2 linked regions of the Rhodopseudomonas palustris genome follow. The protein of the gene in region 1 interacts with the protein of each later gene in a pairwise test. Links are inferred from orthologs where the notes say so. Each region holds a gene or a part of one and is shown in the gene's direction. Other genes may lie near its edges. The genes, in order: rfaD and badI.

Evidence for each region.
Region 2: the proteins of rfaD (region 1) and badI interact in binary tests that used the Escherichia coli proteins (3 or more experiments, as listed by UniProt). The link is inferred for Rhodopseudomonas palustris from one-to-one orthologs.

Annotation. Positions count from the first base shown.
Region 1 is NZ_CP041387.1:3,354,974-3,363,328, reverse strand. Bases 2,483-5,294 are described here. They hold rfaD (ADP-glyceromanno-heptose 6-epimerase), read left to right. Parts: upstream 2,483-3,304; coding sequence 3,305-4,285; downstream 4,286-5,294. Other genes in these bases: rfaE1 (D-glycero-beta-D-manno-heptose-7-phosphate kinase), read left to right, coding at 4,310-5,294; waaF (lipopolysaccharide heptosyltransferase II), read right to left, coding at 2,483-3,119. In the rest of the region: waaC (lipopolysaccharide heptosyltransferase I), read left to right, coding at 1-849; FLL57_RS15365 (HAD family hydrolase), read right to left, coding at 846-1,388; FLL57_RS15360 (D-sedoheptulose 7-phosphate isomerase), read right to left, coding at 1,385-1,972; more of waaF, read right to left, coding at 2,043-2,482; more of rfaE1, read left to right, coding at 5,295-5,782; FLL57_RS15340 (polysaccharide biosynthesis protein), read left to right, coding at 5,820-7,760; FLL57_RS15335 (MraY family glycosyltransferase), read right to left, coding at 7,765-8,355. UniProt on the Escherichia coli protein: Catalyzes the interconversion between ADP-D-glycero-beta-D-manno-heptose and ADP-L-glycero-beta-D-manno-heptose via an epimerization at carbon 6 of the heptose.
Region 2 is NZ_CP041387.1:609,805-618,073, reverse strand. Bases 39-2,764 are described here. They hold badI (2-ketocyclohexanecarboxyl-CoA hydrolase), read left to right. Parts: upstream 39-873; coding sequence 874-1,656; downstream 1,657-2,764. Other genes in these bases: aliB (cyclohexanecarboxyl-CoA dehydrogenase), read left to right, coding at 1,722-2,764; badH (2-hydroxycyclohexanecarboxyl-CoA dehydrogenase), read left to right, coding at 77-844. Also shown: more of aliB, read left to right, coding at 2,765-2,873; aliA (cyclohexanecarboxylate-CoA ligase), read left to right, coding at 2,931-4,574; FLL57_RS02835 (enoyl-CoA hydratase-related protein), read left to right, coding at 4,602-5,378; FLL57_RS02830 (Ig-like domain-containing protein), read right to left, coding at 5,484-8,269. UniProt on the Escherichia coli protein: Converts o-succinylbenzoyl-CoA (OSB-CoA) to 1,4-dihydroxy-2-naphthoyl-CoA (DHNA-CoA).

The DNA of each region.
Region 1 (8,355 bases):
CGCATGAGCTGGGTGGTGGAGGAGGCGTTCGCGCCGCTGGCACGGTTGCATCCATCCGTCGCCGAGGTGATCCCGGTGGCGACCCGGCGCTGGCGGTCGCATCTGACGAGCCGCGCCACCTGGCGGGAGATCGGCGATTTCAACACGCGATTGCGTGAGCCCGAATTCGACAAGGTGATAGACACTCAGGGCCTGATCCGCTCGGCGATCATCGCGCGGCTCGCGCAGGGCGAGCGCCACGGCTACGACGCGCAGAGCATTCGGGAGCCCTTGGCGTCGCGGTTCTACGATGTCCGCCACAGCGTCAGCCGCTCGCTCCACGCGGTGGCGCGCAATCGCACGCTCACCGGCCAGTCGCTCGGCTATCAGCCGCCGGACCAGATCGACTACGGGCTGATCAAACCGGCGCGCGGCGCTGAAGCGCCTTACGCGCTGCTGCTGCACGGCACCTCGCGGGTGTCGAAGGAATGGCTCGCCGAAGACTGGATCGAGACCGGCCGCTGGCTGCAGGGCCGCGGGTTGCAGCCGGTGCTGCCGTGGGGCACCGAGACCGAACGGCAGACCGCCGAACGGCTGTCGAGCGCGATCCCCGGAAGTCGCGTGTTGCCGCGTCAGTCGCTCGATCTCACCGCGGGCGTGATCGCGGGCGCCGCGGTGGTGATCGGCGTCGACACCGGCCTTTTGCATCTGGCCGCCGCCTATCGGGTGCCGCTGGTCGGGATCTATGTTGCGACCGATCCGGGACTGACCGGCCCGGTCGGCAGCGGTCCGCTGCGGGTGCTCGGCGGCAACAGCGGTGGCCCCTCGGCGCGGCAGGCGATCGAGGCGGCGGAGCAGCTACTCGGTTAGTTGAATGCAGCGGTGCGTTGCATCTCGGCGAGCACCTGGTTGACGAAGCCGTCGATGTCTTCGCCTTCGAAGCGAAAACCGCGAATGCGGGCAGCCTGGGCCGCTTCGATATCGCTTGCGCTGTCGCCGATCACGAAGCTGCGCGCCATGTCCACCGGCCAGGCTTTGGCCAGATCCAGGATCATGCCGGGGCCCGGCTTGCGATGCTCGCAGGCCACCCGATAGGCGTCGATCGTTCCTTCGACATGATGCGGGCAGAACCGCACATCGTCGATCCGCGCACCTTGCGCATTCAGCTCATTCAGCATCCAGCGATGCAGAGCACGGACGTCGTCTTCGCTGAACATGCCGCGGGCGACGCCGGACTGGTTGGTGATGATGAAGACGTAATAGCCGGCCGCGTTAAGTTGCCGGATCGCCGCCGCGATGCCCGGCATCCAGCGAAGGCGCTCGCGGGTGCCGACATAGTGGTCGTTGTAGTTGATGACGCCGTCGCGATCGAGGAAGGCGGCGGGCCGGCGCGGCGCGGACGCGGTCATGGCGCCGGCTTGCCCAGCGCGACCTCGATCTCGTCGCAGATCGCATGCGCGGCCATCAGATGGATCTGCTGAACCAGCGCGGTCTCGGGGCCCGGCGCAATCAGAAGATGATCGCACAGCGCGCCCATCGATCCGCCGCTCGGGCCGGTCATGCCGACGGTGACCAGGCCGCGCTGCCGCGCGACCTCGAGCGCCGCCAGGATGTTCGGCGAGCGGCCCGACGTGGTGATGCCGATGAAGACGTCGCCTTGCTGGCCGAGCCCTTCGACCTGCCGGGCGAATACCCGCTCGAAGCCATAGTCGTTGGCGATCGCGGTGAGCGCCGAGGTGTCCGTGGTCAGCGCCACCGCCGGCCAGGCGCCGCGCTCGCGCTTGTAGCGGCCGATGATTTCGGCGGCGATGTGCTGGGCGTCGGCGGCGCTGCCGCCATTGCCGGCGAGCAGGATCTTGCGGCCCTGACGCAGTGCCGCGATCGACGCTGCGGCGATCGCCCGCGATGTTTCCAGCAGCGCTGTGTCGCTGGCCGCGGCCGTCATCGCGGCAAGCGAAAGCTGGAAATGGGCGGCGATCTTGTCCTGGCTCACGTCACACCTGAAGGCTGAAACTCGAAGCCCTGGTAAAGCGCAGGGCCGGGTCCGGCGCAAGCCGAAGGGCTCACACCGCGGGCGCGATGCCGGCGGCCTGCAGCGCGCGCAATGCCGCGGCGGTCACGTCCTCGACGGCGATGTCGCGCATGCAGCGGTGGTGCTCCATCCGGCAGATCGGCTTGTGGCAGGGCCGGCACGGAATCTCGCCCGGCGCCTGGATCACCGTCTCGATCGGATTGAGCGGGGCATAATGCCAGGGGCTGGTCGGTCCGAAGATGCCGATGGTCCGGCTGCCGATCGCCGCCGAGACGTGGAGCAGGCCGGAATCGTTGGAGATCACCAGGTCGGCTGCCGCCAGCGCCAGGATGCCGTTGCGCAGGTCGGTGCCGGTGAGATCGCGGACCTGCGGGCCGCCGGCCGCGACGATTTCCTGGGCCTTGGCGGTTTCGCCCGGGCCGCCCACCACCCAGACCTCGAAGCCGCGCTCGGCGAGTGCCTTGCCGGCCTCGACATAATAGGTCCAGCGCTTCGCCGGCCCGACGGCGCCGGGTGCCAGCGCCACCACGGTCCGGCCGTGCAGCCCATTGGCCTGCCGCCATGCCGCGATCTCGGCCTGCGGCACCTGAAGCTGCGGTTCGGGCCAGTCCAGCGGCAATTCGGGCAGCGGCGGCAGCGCCAGCGCGGCGCAGCGGTCGATCATCCGCGGCAATGCCTTCTCGCCGCGCCGCCAGTCATTGAGCAGGCCGAACCGGACCTCGCCGATGAAGCCGGTGCGTTTCGGGATACCGGCAAGCCAGGGCGCGATGGTGGATTTGAAGGTGCGCGGCATCACCACCGAGGCGCCGTAGCCTTCCTGTCGCAGCCTGGCTGCCAGCGCCCGCTCCTGAGGCAGCGAGATCTTGCTGCGCGGCAGATCCCAGACGATCCCCTGGCGCACGCCGGGCATATAGTCGACCAAGGGCGCGCACAGTGTGGTGGTGAGGACGTCGACCGGCCGGTTCGGCCAGCGATCCTTCAGCACCCGCACCACGGTGTGGCAGCGCACGAAATCGCCGATCCACATATACGGGACCAGCAGTACCGGGCTGGTTTCGCTACGGTCGGGCGCTGTCGCCAGGCTGGCTTTGAGTGATTCGTAATTCATCGCTTGTTCTGCGTGCCCTGCCTGGCAGGGACTGGTCGGCCCAGCCGGTTAGCGTCTGCTGCGGCCGGCGTCCAGCCGGCATTTCGCGCGCCAGACGTGCTCCATGCACAGCAAGTCAGGGTAGAAAGTTGCCTGCTTGGGCGGAGTGGGGCAAAGCTGGCCGCGCAAATCGAGGCGGAGAAGTCATGCTGCTGGTCACCGGGGGCGCCGGGTTTATTGGATCGAATCTGGTCGCGGCGCTGAACGACGCCGGGCGGGCCGATGTGGCAGTGTCCGACTTTCTCGGCCATGACGGCAAGTGGAAGAACCTCGCCAAGCGGCAGCTTGCCGATTTCGTGCCGCCGGCGGAACTGGCCGGCTGGCTCAAGGGACGCAAGCTCGACGCTGTGTTCCACATGGGCGCGATCTCCGCGACCACCGCCACCGACGGCGATCTGGTGATGGAGAACAATTTCCGGTTGTCGCTGCGGCTGCTCGACTGGTGCACCGAGACCGGCACGCCGCTGATCTACGCCTCATCGGCAGCGACCTATGGCGACGGCGAACACGGCTTCGATGACGATTTCTCGCTGGCCGCGCTGAAACAGTTGCGGCCGATGAACCTGTACGGCTGGAGCAAGCACCTGTTCGACCTGGTGGTGGCCGAGCGCGCCGCCAAGGGCGACAGGCTGCCGCCGCAGTGGGCCGGGCTGAAGTTCTTCAACGTGTTCGGCCCGAACGAATATCACAAGGACACCATGGCCAGCGTGCTGGCGCGGCGGTTCGACGACATCAAGTCGGGCCGGGTGGTCCAATTGTTCAAGTCGCATCGCGAAGGCATCGCCGACGGCGACCAGCGCCGCGACTTCATCTATGTCGACGACGTGGTGCGGGTGATGATGTGGCTGTTCGCTTCGCCCAGCGTCAGCGGCATTTTCAATGTCGGCACCAGCCATGCCCGCAGCTTCCGCGACCTGATCCTGGCGGCTTATGCCGCGCTCGGCACGCCGCCGAAGATCGAGTACATCGATATGCCGGAGCAGATTCGCGGCAGTTATCAGTACTTCACCCAGAGCGAAGGCGACCGGCTGCGCGCGGCGGGCTATAATGGCGGCTTCACGCCGCTGGAAGAAGCGGTCGCGTCTTACGTCACTGGCTACCTCGACCGCAGCGATCGCTTCCGCTGATCGCGCGCAACAATTTGGATTTGGATGTTGAGCTTCGACGCCCTGCTGCAAGCGATCGCCCGTCAGACCGTCCTGTGCGTCGGCGACTTGATGCTCGACGAGTTCGTCTATGGGGAGGTGTCGCGGATTTCCCCGGAGGCTCCGGCGCCGGTGATCGCGGTCCAGCGCAGCGAGACCAATATCGGCGGCGCCGGCAACGTCGCCCGCAACATTGCGGCGATCGGCGCGCGCTGCATTTTCGTCGGCCTGGTCGGTGACGATGCCACCGGGAGAATGCTCGCCGCCGAACTCGGCAGCGAGCCGAAGATCGAGCCGGTGCTGGTGCGCGATCCCTCGCGTCCGACGACCCGCAAGGTGCGGTTCGTGTCCGAGCATTTCTCCACTCACATGCTGCGCGCCGATTGGGAGATCGCAGCGCCGGCGACCGGCGAGGTCGAACAGCGGCTGCTCGATTCGATCCTGCCGCAGCTCGCGCGCGCCGATATCGTGCTGCTGTCGGACTACGCCAAAGGCGTGCTGACGGCGCGAGTCATTCGCGAGACGATCGATACCGCCAACAAACTCGGCAAACGCGTCATCGTCGATCCGAAAAGCGCCAACTTCGCGATCTATCGCGGCGCCACGCTGCTGACGCCAAACCGCAAGGAATTCGCCGCGGCGACACGGAGCGCTGCCGAGACCGATGACGAGATCGCCGCGGCGGCCCAGGATGCGATGACGCTGGCCGAGTGCGAGGCGATGCTGGTGACCAAGAGCGAGCACGGAATGACGCTGGTGCCGCGCGGAGGCGAGCCGATCCACGTGCCGGCGCAACCGGTGAAGGTGCGCGACGTCTCGGGCGCCGGTGATACCGTGGCGGCGGTGCTGGCGGTGGTACTGGCGTCGGGGGCGGATTGGGGCACGGCGATGCGGGCGGCCAGCGCCGCCGCAGCCGTGGCGGTCAGCAAGAATGGCACCGCGGTGGTGACGCCGAGCGAACTGCGCCGGCGCGTCCTGCCACACGCTGAACTCGCCGCCGAAGACAAGATCATGGCCAGCGACGCCGACCTCGACGCGCGGCTGAAGGAATGGCGCCGCGAGGGTCTGCGGGTCGGCTTCACCAATGGCTGCTTCGACATCCTGCACCCCGGCCACGTCAAGGTGCTGACTGCGGCGCGCGGTGCCTGCGACCGGCTGATCGTGGGACTCAACAGCGATGCGTCGGTGCGGCGGCTGAAGGGCGAGAGCCGGCCGGTGCAGCACGAACGCGCCCGCGCCGAAGTGCTGGCGGCGCTGGAGGCGGTCGATCTGGTGGCGATCTTCGAAGAGGATACGCCGATCCGGCTGATCACCCGGATCGAGCCGAGCGTGCTGGTCAAGGGCGGCGACTACACCCGTGAGCAGGTGGTCGGGCACGAGATCGTCGCGGCCAAAGGCGGCGAGGTGATGCTGGTCGACGTGCTGCCCGGATTCAGTACCACCTCGCTGGTGGCGCGCGCGCGCGAGGGGCAGTCCTGATCATGCGCGGGATTGGCGACCACCGCTGGCAGGTGCAATGTTGACGCCGATCACGTCGTTCACGCCCCGCAACTGGCTGATCGCCCTCCACGATCTGCTCGCGACCGCGGCCGCCGTGCTGCTCAGCTTCTATCTGCGGTTCGACGGCGAGAATCTGCTGGACCGTCTGCCGCTGCTGCTGAAGGTTCTGCCTTACTTCGTCGTCTTCAGCTTCTTCGTCTGCTACCTGTTCCAGCTCACCACCACCAAGTGGCGGTTCATTTCGATCCCGGATCTGCTGAACATCCTCCGGGCGGCGAGCGTGCTGACGATCGCGCTGCTGGCGCTCGATTACGTCTTTCTGGCACCGAACATGTACGGGACGTTCTTCCTCGGGAAGACGACGATCGTGCTGTACTGGTTTCTGGAGGTGTTCTTCCTGGCCGGTTCGCGCCTCGCCTACCGCTATTTCCGCTACACCCGCACGCGCAACAAGGCGCGCCGGATGGATGCGGCTCCGACGTTGCTGATCGGTCGCGCCGCCGACGCGGAGGTGTTCCTGCGCGGAGTTGAAAGCGGCGCGGTGCAGCGGCTGTGGCCGGTGGGCATTCTGTCGCCCGCGTTCTCGGATCGCGGCCAGACCATTCGCGGCATTCCGGTGCTGGGCGGCACCGACGATCTGCACAACGTGATCGCCGACTTCGCGCATCGCAACAGGCCGATCGAGCGGGCGGTGATGACGCCGTCCGCGTTCGAGGCCGATGCCCAGCCGGAAGCGGTGCTGATGCGTGCCCGCAAGCTCGGGCTGACGGTGAGCCGGCTGCCGTCGCTCGAAGAAAGCCGCGACACGCCCAGGCTGGCACCGGTCGCCGTCGAAGACTTGTTGCTGCGTCCGAGCGTCAAGATCGATTACGACAGGCTCGAGGGGCTGCTGAAGGGCAAGTCGATCGTCGTCACCGGCGGTGGCGGATCGATCGGATACGAGATGTGCGACCGCGTCACCACGTTCGGTGCGGCGCGTCTGTTGGTGATCGAGAATTCCGAACCGGCCCTCTACGCCGCGATGGAGAAGCTGAACGCCAAGGACTCCAGGACGACGATCGTCGGCCACATCGCCGACATCCGCGATCGCGAGCGGATCTTCGATCTGATCGGCGGGTTCAAGCCGGACCTGGTGTTCCACGCTGCTGCGCTGAAACACGTGCCGATCCTCGAGCGCGATTGGGGCGAGGGCGTCAAGACCAACATCTTCGGCTCGGTCAACGTCGCCGACGCCGCGCGCGCGGCCGGTGCCGGCGCGATGGTGATGATCTCCACCGACAAGGCGATCGAGCCGGTATCGATGCTCGGCCTCACCAAGCGGTTCGCCGAACTGTATTGTCAGGCGCTCGATCGCGAACTTGCCGGCACCTCCGGTGACAAGCCACCGATGCGGTTGATCTCGGTGCGGTTCGGCAACGTGCTGGCGTCGAACGGCTCGGTGGTGCCGAAATTCAAGGCCCAGATCGAAGCCGGCGGACCGGTGACGGTGACGCATCCGGATATGGTGCGCTACTTCATGACCATCCGCGAAGCCTGCGACCTCGTCATCACCGCCGCGACTCATGCGTTGGGCTCGCAGCATGCCGACGCGTCGGTGTTCGTACTCAGCATGGGCCAGCCGGTGCGCATCGTCGATCTCGCCGAGCGGATGATCCGGCTGTCCGGACTGCAGCCCGGCTACGACATCGAGATCGTGTTCACCGGTGTTCGTCCGGGCGAGCGGCTGCACGAGATCCTGTTCGCCGAGCACGAACCTTCGACCGAGATCGGCATTCCCGGGATTGTGGCGGCACGTCCGCACGAACTGCCGCTGCCGACGCTGCAGCAGGGCCTCGCCGCACTCGAAGCCGCGATCGCAGCGGGGCGTCATGACGAGGTGGTGGCCATCCTGAAGAGCGCCGTTCCGGAATTCCGGATCGAAGCTGCGGCGCCGGCTGCGCAGCGTCGTCTGCAATAACCGCTCAGGCGCGGGGGCGGGTGAAACGCCTCAGCACTGCGGCGACCAGCATGGCGCCGATGCCGAGCAGCAGGAGATCGGTCGCCGCCGATCGCAGGGCGATCGAGGCGCCTGCCAGCCCGGCCAGGGCGAGATTCAGAAGACACACTTGGCCGACCACCGCCCGGACCGGGAATCCGTTGTCAGTCGCCCGCTGATAGAAGTGCGTGCGATGGGCGAGCCAGAACCTCTCGCGGCGGATCATTCGCCGCAGCAGCGTCAGGGTGCTGTCGGCCAGATAGTACAGCGGCAGCAGCAGCGCCGCGGCGGCGTGGCCCTGGAGCGCGAGTTGCAGCAGGCACCAGCCGAGCAGGAGCCCGATCGGCAGGCTGCCGACGTCGCCGAGAAAGACCTTCGCCGCACCCGGGCGGTTGAACGGCGCGAAGCCGAGGATCGCGCCGCCCAGTGCCGCTGCCAGCAGCATAGGGGATTGCGACAACGCGCCGAGCAAGCCGAACACCACCAGGGTGGCCGTTACCGGCACGCCTTCGGCAACCGTCATCCAGTCGAGCCCATCCATGAAGTTGACGAGGTTGACGAACCACAGGCCGCCGAT
Region 2 (8,269 bases), 2.7 Mb from region 1 along the record:
ATATTGTCCTAGTTGCCAGCTTCGATCGCGGGCTTTCTGGGGAAAAGAGATCAGAATCAAAGAGGAGCGAGCGAGGATGGCGCGGCTGCAGAACAAGACGGCGGTGATCACGGGTGGCGGCGGCGGCATCGGCGGGGCGACGTGTCGCCGGTTTGCGCAGGACGGTGTCAAGGTCGCGGTACTCGACCTCAATCTCGACGCAGCCGAGAAAATCGCCGGCGAGATCCGCGCCGCAGGCGGCACGGCGGAAGCGATCCGCTGCGATATCGCCGACCGCAAAAGTGTCGACACCGCTATCGCGACGACGACGGACAAACTGGGGCCGGTGGACATTCTGGTCAACAACGCCGGCTGGGACATCTTCAAGCCGTTCACCAAGACCGAGCCCGGCGAATGGGAACGGCTGATCGCCATCAACCTCACCGGCGCGCTGCACATGCATCATGCGGTGCTGCCCGGCATGGTCGAGCGGCGCTACGGCCGCATCGTCAACATCGCCTCTGATGCAGCGCGCGTCGGCTCGTCGGGCGAAGCGGTGTACGCCGCCTGCAAAGGCGGCCTCGTCGCATTCTCCAAGACCTTGGCACGCGAACACGCCCGCCACGGCATCACCGTCAACGTCGTCTGCCCGGGACCGACCGACACCGCGCTGCTTGCCGGCGTGACCTCCGGCGCCGCCAATCCGGAGAAGCTGATCGAGGCCTTCACCAAGGCGATCCCGCTCGGCCGGCTCGGCAAGCCGGACGATCTCGCCGGCGCGATCGCGTTCTTCGGTAGCGACGACGCCGGCTTCATCACCGGCCAGGTGCTGAGCGTCTCCGGCGGCCTGACGATGAACGGCTGAGCCCAATCAACAATAACGGGAGGATTCCGATGCAGTTCGAAGACCTGATCTATGAGATCCGCAACGGCGTGGCGTGGATCATCATCAACCGTCCGGACAAGATGAATGCGTTCCGCGGCACCACCTGCGACGAGCTGATCAAGGCGCTGTACAAGGCCGGCTACGACAAGGACGTCGGGGCGATCGTACTGGCCGGCGCCGGCGACCGCGCCTTCTGCACCGGCGGCGATCAGTCCACCCACGACGGCAATTACGATGGCCGCGGCACCGTCGGGCTGCCGATGGAAGAACTGCACACTGCGATCCGCGACGTGCCCAAGCCGGTGATCGCCCGCGTCCAGGGCTATGCGATCGGCGGCGGCAATGTGCTGGCGACGATCTGCGATCTGACGATCTGCTCGGACAAGGCGATCTTCGGCCAGGTCGGCCCGAAGATGGGCTCGGTCGATCCGGGCTACGGCACCGCGTTCCTGGCCCGCGTCGTCGGCGAGAAGAAGGCGCGCGAGATCTGGTACATGTGCAAGCGCTACTCCGGCAAGGAAGCCGAAGCGATGGGCCTCGCCAATCTCTGCGTGCCGCACGAAGAGCTCGACGCCGAAGTGCAGAAATGGGGCGAGGAACTGTGCGAGCGGTCGCCGACCGCACTCGCCATCGCCAAGCGCAGCTTCAACATGGACACCGCCCATCAAGCCGGGATCGCCGGCATGGGGATGTACGCGCTGAAGCTCTATTACGACACAGAGGAATCGCGCGAAGGCGTCAAGGCGCTGCAGGAGAAGCGTAAGCCCGAATTCCGCAAGTACATCAAATAACCGCTCTCCCGCCGACGAACGGCGCCGGCAACGCCCGGCGTCCCAATTCTCGAGGAGGGCGAGGCATGAATCCATATCTGAACGAAGACCTCGTGGCGCTGACCGGGCAGGCGCGGCGGTTCGCTGCCGAGCAGGTCGCGCCGGGATTTCAGGAGCGCGACCGGACCCGGGTGCTCGACCGCGGCTTGATGAAGGCGATGGGCGAGATGGGCTTCATCGCGCCCGAACTGCCGGAAGCTTGCGGCGGGCTCGGCATGGGCAGCCTCGCGGCCGGCGTGATCCACGAGGAGATCGCGCGCGCCGACCTCAGCATGTCCTACGTCAATCTGCTCGCCTCGCTGAACGGGCAGATCCTATCGCAGCACGGCCAGCGCGAGATCGTGCAGCCGTGGCTGACGAAGCTGATCGCAGGCGACGCGCTGTTCGCGATCGCGCTGACCGAACCGCGCGGCGGCTCGGATGCGGCGAACCTGCGGCTGCGGATCGAGCGCGACGGCGACGACTACATCGTCAATGGCGAGAAGACCTCGATTTCCGCCGCCGATCAGGCCGACGCCGCGGTGGTGTTCGGCCGCACCGGCTCGATCGAGTCCGGCGCTCACGGCGTCACCGCACTGCTGATCCCGATGGACCTGCCCGGCATCACCCGCAACAGGTTCGACTGCCACGGCCAGCGCGCGATCGGCCGCGGCTCGCTGTTCTTCGAGAACGTGCGCGTCCCGGCCGCGCATCGGCTTGGCGACGAGAACAAAGGCTTCGTCCAGGTGATGCAGGGCTTCGACTTCTCGCGCGCACTGATCGGCCTGCAAGTGCTCGCAGTCGCGCGCGTCGCGCTCGAGGAAACCTGGGCGCACGTCGCCGAGCGGCAGGCGTTCGGCAAACCGCTGTCGGCGTTTCAGGGCGTGTCGCATCCGCTCGCCGACCTCGACACCCAGGTCGAGGCCGCGCGACTGCTCTGCCTGCAGGCGCTGTGGCTGAAGGACCACGGCGCGCCGCACAGTGCCGAGGCAGCAATGTGCAAATGGTGGGCGCCGAAACTCGCTTACGACGTGATCCATCAATGTCTGCTGATGCACGGCCACGGCGGCTATGACCGCGGCCCGATGGAGCAGCGGCTGCGCGACGTGCTCGGCTTTCAGATCGGCGACGGCACCGCGCAGATCATGAAGACGATCATCGCGCGCCACCGTGCCGGCCGCGCCGCAGTGCCGGCCTGAGCGGAGGTGCCGCCGAGACACTCTGCATTCATAACTAATAACTATTCCGGGGGAAACATGGAGTTCGACGCTGTTCTGCTGCCGCCACGCCGCGCCGCGAGCATCGCCGCCGGCCTGTGGCACGACCGCACCATCAATGACGATCTCGACGCCTGCGTGGCGCATTGCCCCGACAAGGTCGCACTGACCGCGGTCCGGCTCGACGGCGGCGCGGTGCGCCGCTTCAGCTACCGTGAGCTTGCGACGCTGGCCGATCGCGTCGCGGTTGGCCTCAGCCGGCTCGGCATTGGCCGCGGCGACGTCGTGGCGATGCAACTGCCGAACTGGTGGCAGTTCACCGTGCTATATCTCGCCTGCTCGCGGATCGGCGCGGTGCTCAACCCGCTGATGCCGATCTTCCGCGAGCGCGAACTGTCGTTCATGCTGAAGCACGGCGAAGCCAAGGTACTGGTGGTGCCGAAGAGCTTCCGTGGCTTCGATCATGAAGCCATGGCGCGCGGCCTGCAGCCCGACCTGCCAGCGCTTCGGACCATCGTAGTCGTCGATGGCGGCGGCGCGGATGATTTCGACACGCTGCTGACGACGCCCGAGTGGGAAAAGGAAGCGAACGCCGCCGCGATCCTGAGCCGCAGCCGGCCCTCCCCGGACGACATCACACAACTGATTTACACCTCCGGCACCACCGGCGAGCCGAAGGGCGTGATGCACAGCGCCAATACGCTGATGGCCAATATCGTGCCTTACGCGCAGCGGCTCGCGCTTCGCGAGTCCGACGTGATCCTGATGGCGTCGCCGATGGCACACCAGACCGGCTTCATGTACGGCCTGATGATGCCGATCATGCTGCGCGCCAGCGCAGTGTTGCAGGACATTTGGGATCCGGCGAAAGCCGCCGAGCTGATCCGCGCCGAGCGCGTCACCTTCACTATGGCGTCGACGCCGTTCCTCACCGATCTGACGCGCGTCGTGAAGGAGAGCGGCGAGCCGGTGCCGAGCCTGAAGACCTTCCTGTGCGCCGGCGCGCCGATTCCCGGGCCGCTGGTCGAACAGGCTCAGGCTGGGCTCGGCGCCAAGATCGTCTCGGCCTGGGGCATGACCGAAAACGGCGCGGTGACGCTGATCAAGCTCGACGACGATGACAAGCTCGCCTCGACCACCGACGGTTGCCCGCTGCCCGGCGTCGAGGTCAAAGTGATCGACAGCGACGGCAAGGCGCTGCCGCCGAACCAGATCGGCCGGTTAGTGGTGCGGTCGTGCTCGAATTTCGGCGGCTATCTGAAGAGGCCGAACTGGAACAGCACCGACGCCGACGACTGGTTCGACACCGGCGACCTCGCCTACATGACGGCGGACGGCTACATCCGGATCAGCGGCCGCAGCAAGGACGTGATCATCCGCGGCGGCGAAAACATCCCGGTCGTCGAGATCGAGGCGCTGCTCTACAAGCATCCCGCCGTCGCCCAGGTGGCGATCGTGGCCTATCCGGACGACCGGCTCGGCGAACGCGCCTGCGCCGTGGTGGTGCCGAAGACCGGGGCGAGCATCGACTTCGCCGCGATGGTCGAGTTCCTCAAGGCGCAGAAGCTGGCGCTGCAATACATCCCCGAGCGCCTCGTGGTTCGCGACGCGATGCCGGCAACACCGTCCGGCAAGATCCAGAAATTCCGGCTGCGCGAGATGCTGCAGCAGGACGATCTTTAGACCACACACCGACCACGGAGCACGACCTTGTCGTCCAATCCCATTATCACCGAAACTCAGGGCCGGGTCGGCATCATCACGCTGAACCGGCCGGAAGTCCTCAACGCGCTCAACGACGCGCTGATGGATGCGCTCGGCGCGGCGCTGCTGGCGTTCGACGCCGACGACGGCATCGGCGCGATCGTGATCACCGGAAATGCCCGCGCGTTCGCGGCAGGCGCCGACATCGCCTCGATGGCCGCGTGGAGCTATAGCGACGTCTATGGCTCGAACTTCATCACCCGCAATTGGGAGACGATCCGCCAGGTGCGGAAGCCAGTGCTGGCCGCGGTGGCCGGCCTCGCTTATGGCGGCGGCTGCGAACTGGCGCTCGCCTGCGACATCGTGATCGCCGGCCGCAGTGCCCAATTCGCGCTGCCGGAAATCAAGCTCGGCCTGCTGCCCGGAGCGGGCGGCACGCAACGCCTGCCGCGCGCGATCGGCAAGGCAAAAGCCATGGACATGTGCCTGTCGGCGCGACCGCTCAACGCCGAAGAGGCCGATCGCTACGGCCTGGTATCGCGCGTCGTCGATGACGACAAGCTGCGCGACGAGACCGTGGCGCTGGCCAGCACGATCGCGGCGTTCTCCGCCCCGGCGCTGATGGCGCTGAAGGAAAGCCTCAACCGCACCTTCGAGAGCACGCTCGCCGAAGGCATCCTGTTCGAGCGCCGCGAGCTGCATGCCCGCTTCGCCAGCGCCGACGCCCACGAGGGCATTCAGGCTTTCCTGGAAAAGCGGGCGCCGCGCTTCACCCACCGATAGTCGTTCTGTTCTTTGGTGGAATCGGGGCTGCGCTAATCCTCGTTTCTCGCGCCAGGGCCACGGAACGCTGCTGCGTTCCGTGGCCCTGTAATCGTTCGCGGCAGATCAGACGAAGCGGAAGTCGTCTGCGGCGAGCGAGCCGATCTGCGTATTGGCCAGCGTCAGGCTGTTGTCGGCATCGAGCGTCACGACGACGTCGTTGCCGACCTGCGTGGTGTGCGACATCACGTCGGTGAAGTTCGCAAACATGCTGCTGGAGAACTGCAACACGTCGGCCGAGCTGCCCTTGGTGGCGAAGTCGGTGACGATGTCCTTGCCGAAGCCGGCCGTGAACACGAATACATCCGCCCCCGAGCCGCCGGTCAGGATGTCGTTGCCGGCGCCGCCGGTGATGATGTCGGCGCCGGAGCCACCCTTGATGATGTCGTTGCCGGCACCACCGTTTAGGATATCGTTCTCCGAACCGCCATCGATGTCGTCGTTGCCATCGCCGCCGGAGATGATATCGACGCCAGAGCCGCCCTTCAGCATGTCGTTGCCGATGCCGCCGTCGACGACATCGTCGCCCGAGCCGCCGTCGAGGCTGTCGTCACCGGCACCACCGAGCAACTTGTCGTTGCCGGCGCCGCCGGCGATGACGTCGTTACCGCCGCCGCCGTTGATCACATCGGCGCCGTTGCCACCGGTGACACGATCCGCCCCCTCGCCGAGGACGAAGCTCTCGATGCCGGTGAAGTGGTCGGTACCGATGCCTGCACCGGTCGCGGTACCGGTCGTGAAGCTGATGGTCACGCCCCCGGTGGCGTCGGACAGGTCGAGCGTATCGAAGCCGGCGCCGCCGTCGATGGTGTCGTCGCCGGAGCCACCGCGCAGCACGTCGTCGCCGCCGCCGCCGATCAGGGTGTCGTTGCCCGAACCGCCGAGCACGGTTTCGATGTTGCGCAAGCTATCGTAGCCGATCTCGTCGCCGGAGGCCCATCCCGACGACAGGTCGGCCACGAAGCCGGCGCTGTCGGCCGTGTAGTCCGCCACGTCGTGACCGTCACCGCCGTCGAGTTCGTCATCGCCAGCGCCGCCGACGAGAATATCGCTACCCGCACCGCCGATCTGCTCGTCGTCGCCGTCTCCGCCGACGAGGATATCGTCCCCGTCGCCGCCATCGATCCGGTCGTCACCGGCGCCGCCGTCGATCGTGTCGTTGCCGGCGACGCCGAAGACTTCGTCGTCGCCCTCGCCCGCCGCGATGACATCGTCACGCGACGTCCCATTCAGGACATCATCGCCCGGCGTCCCGACCGGGGGCTCGGGCTGCGGCGCGACTATCACAGTCACGTTTGCCGTTGCAGTACCTCCGCGCCCGTCGGACACCGTGTAGCTGAAGGTCGCATCACCCGAGAACCCTTCGGCCGGAGCGAAGACGACATTGCCGACGTCGTCGAGCGAAACCGTGCCGCCGGTGCCATTGGCCACCGACAGGATCGCCAACGGATCGCTGTCTGCGTCATTGTCATTGGCGAGCAGAGTCGATGCTCCGATCGTCAGCACGGTGCCGTATTCCGTCCCTAGACCGACGTCGTCGGACGCCACCGGTACGGTATTGGGCGGGCTGATGGTCAGGCTCTGGGTTGCCGTATCCTTGCCGCCACGCCCATCATCGACCACGAAGGTGAAGCTGTCCGCGCCGACATAGCCAGTCGTTGGTGTGTATCGGTAAGTGCCATCGCTGTAGACCAGCACCGAACCGTGCGACGGCCCCTGCCCGAGACTGAACACAGGTGCGGCCCCTCCATCGGCGTCGGACGCGGTGAGCTGACCGATGATCAAGCTATTCACCAGGCCAGCGATGTGCCCGTCGGTCGCGTCAGGAGAACTATTGGCCGGCAGGCTGTCGCCGGCGTTGGCGATCTTGACGAAGTGGACGTCGTCCAGCGCGACGCCGGCGCCCCAAGAGTCCGCCACGCCGGTGTCGACGAACTCCAGCCGGTTCGAACCATTCCCGGAGCCCCCGATCACGTCGAAGCTCAGCGTCGCCCAATGAGCGGAGGTCTGCGGCGGCAGGCCGCTGAAGACGACCTGACCGTTCCATAGCACGGTGACGCCGTCGTCGTAGCGGACATTGTCCGAGTCCGAGAGCGAGAAGCTCACCCGGTAGATTGCACCGGTCTCAACGCCGGTGATCGTTTGGCCGAGCTTGTTCCGCTGTGCCAGATTGGAGCTGTCGAGGTCGATCCAGAACTTCCCGTCCTTGGCCTGGATCCCGCCGTAATTGTCGAGATGCTGCTCGATCCGGTTGACGTTGGTCCAGCCGACGATCTGCTTGTCGTTGTTGCGGTAGCCCCAATCGGAGCCGCCATTGTAGTTGCCGGACTCGCTGATGTCCTCGAAGCTGCCGTTGACGATCAGGTCGGTGCCGATCGCAACCTCGGACGAGGACGATTTGATGGTCAGATCCAGCGTCGCGGTATCCTTTCCGCCACGCCCGTCATCCACCAGGAACGTGAAGCTGTCCGTGCCGGAGAAGCCGGTGGTCGGCGTGTAGCGATAGCTGCCATCGGTATAGACGAACACCGTGCCGTGGGACGGACCCGTGTCGAGACTGTAGATCAGCGAGCCGCCAGCGTCCTGATCCGATGCCGTGAGCCGACCCGTGATGACGGCGCCCTTGAGCCCCTCGGCATGATCGTCCGTGGCAATCGGAGCGTGGTTTGCTGGCAGGGCATCACCGGCGTTGACGACCTTGACGAAGTGCACGTCGTCCAATGCCGCGCCGGCGCCCCAGGAGTCGGATACGCCGGTGTCGATGAATTCAAGCCTGTTGGTGCCGTTGCCGGAGCCGCCGACCACATCGAAGCTCAAGGTCGTCCAGGCGGTGCCGGTCTGGGGCGGCTTGC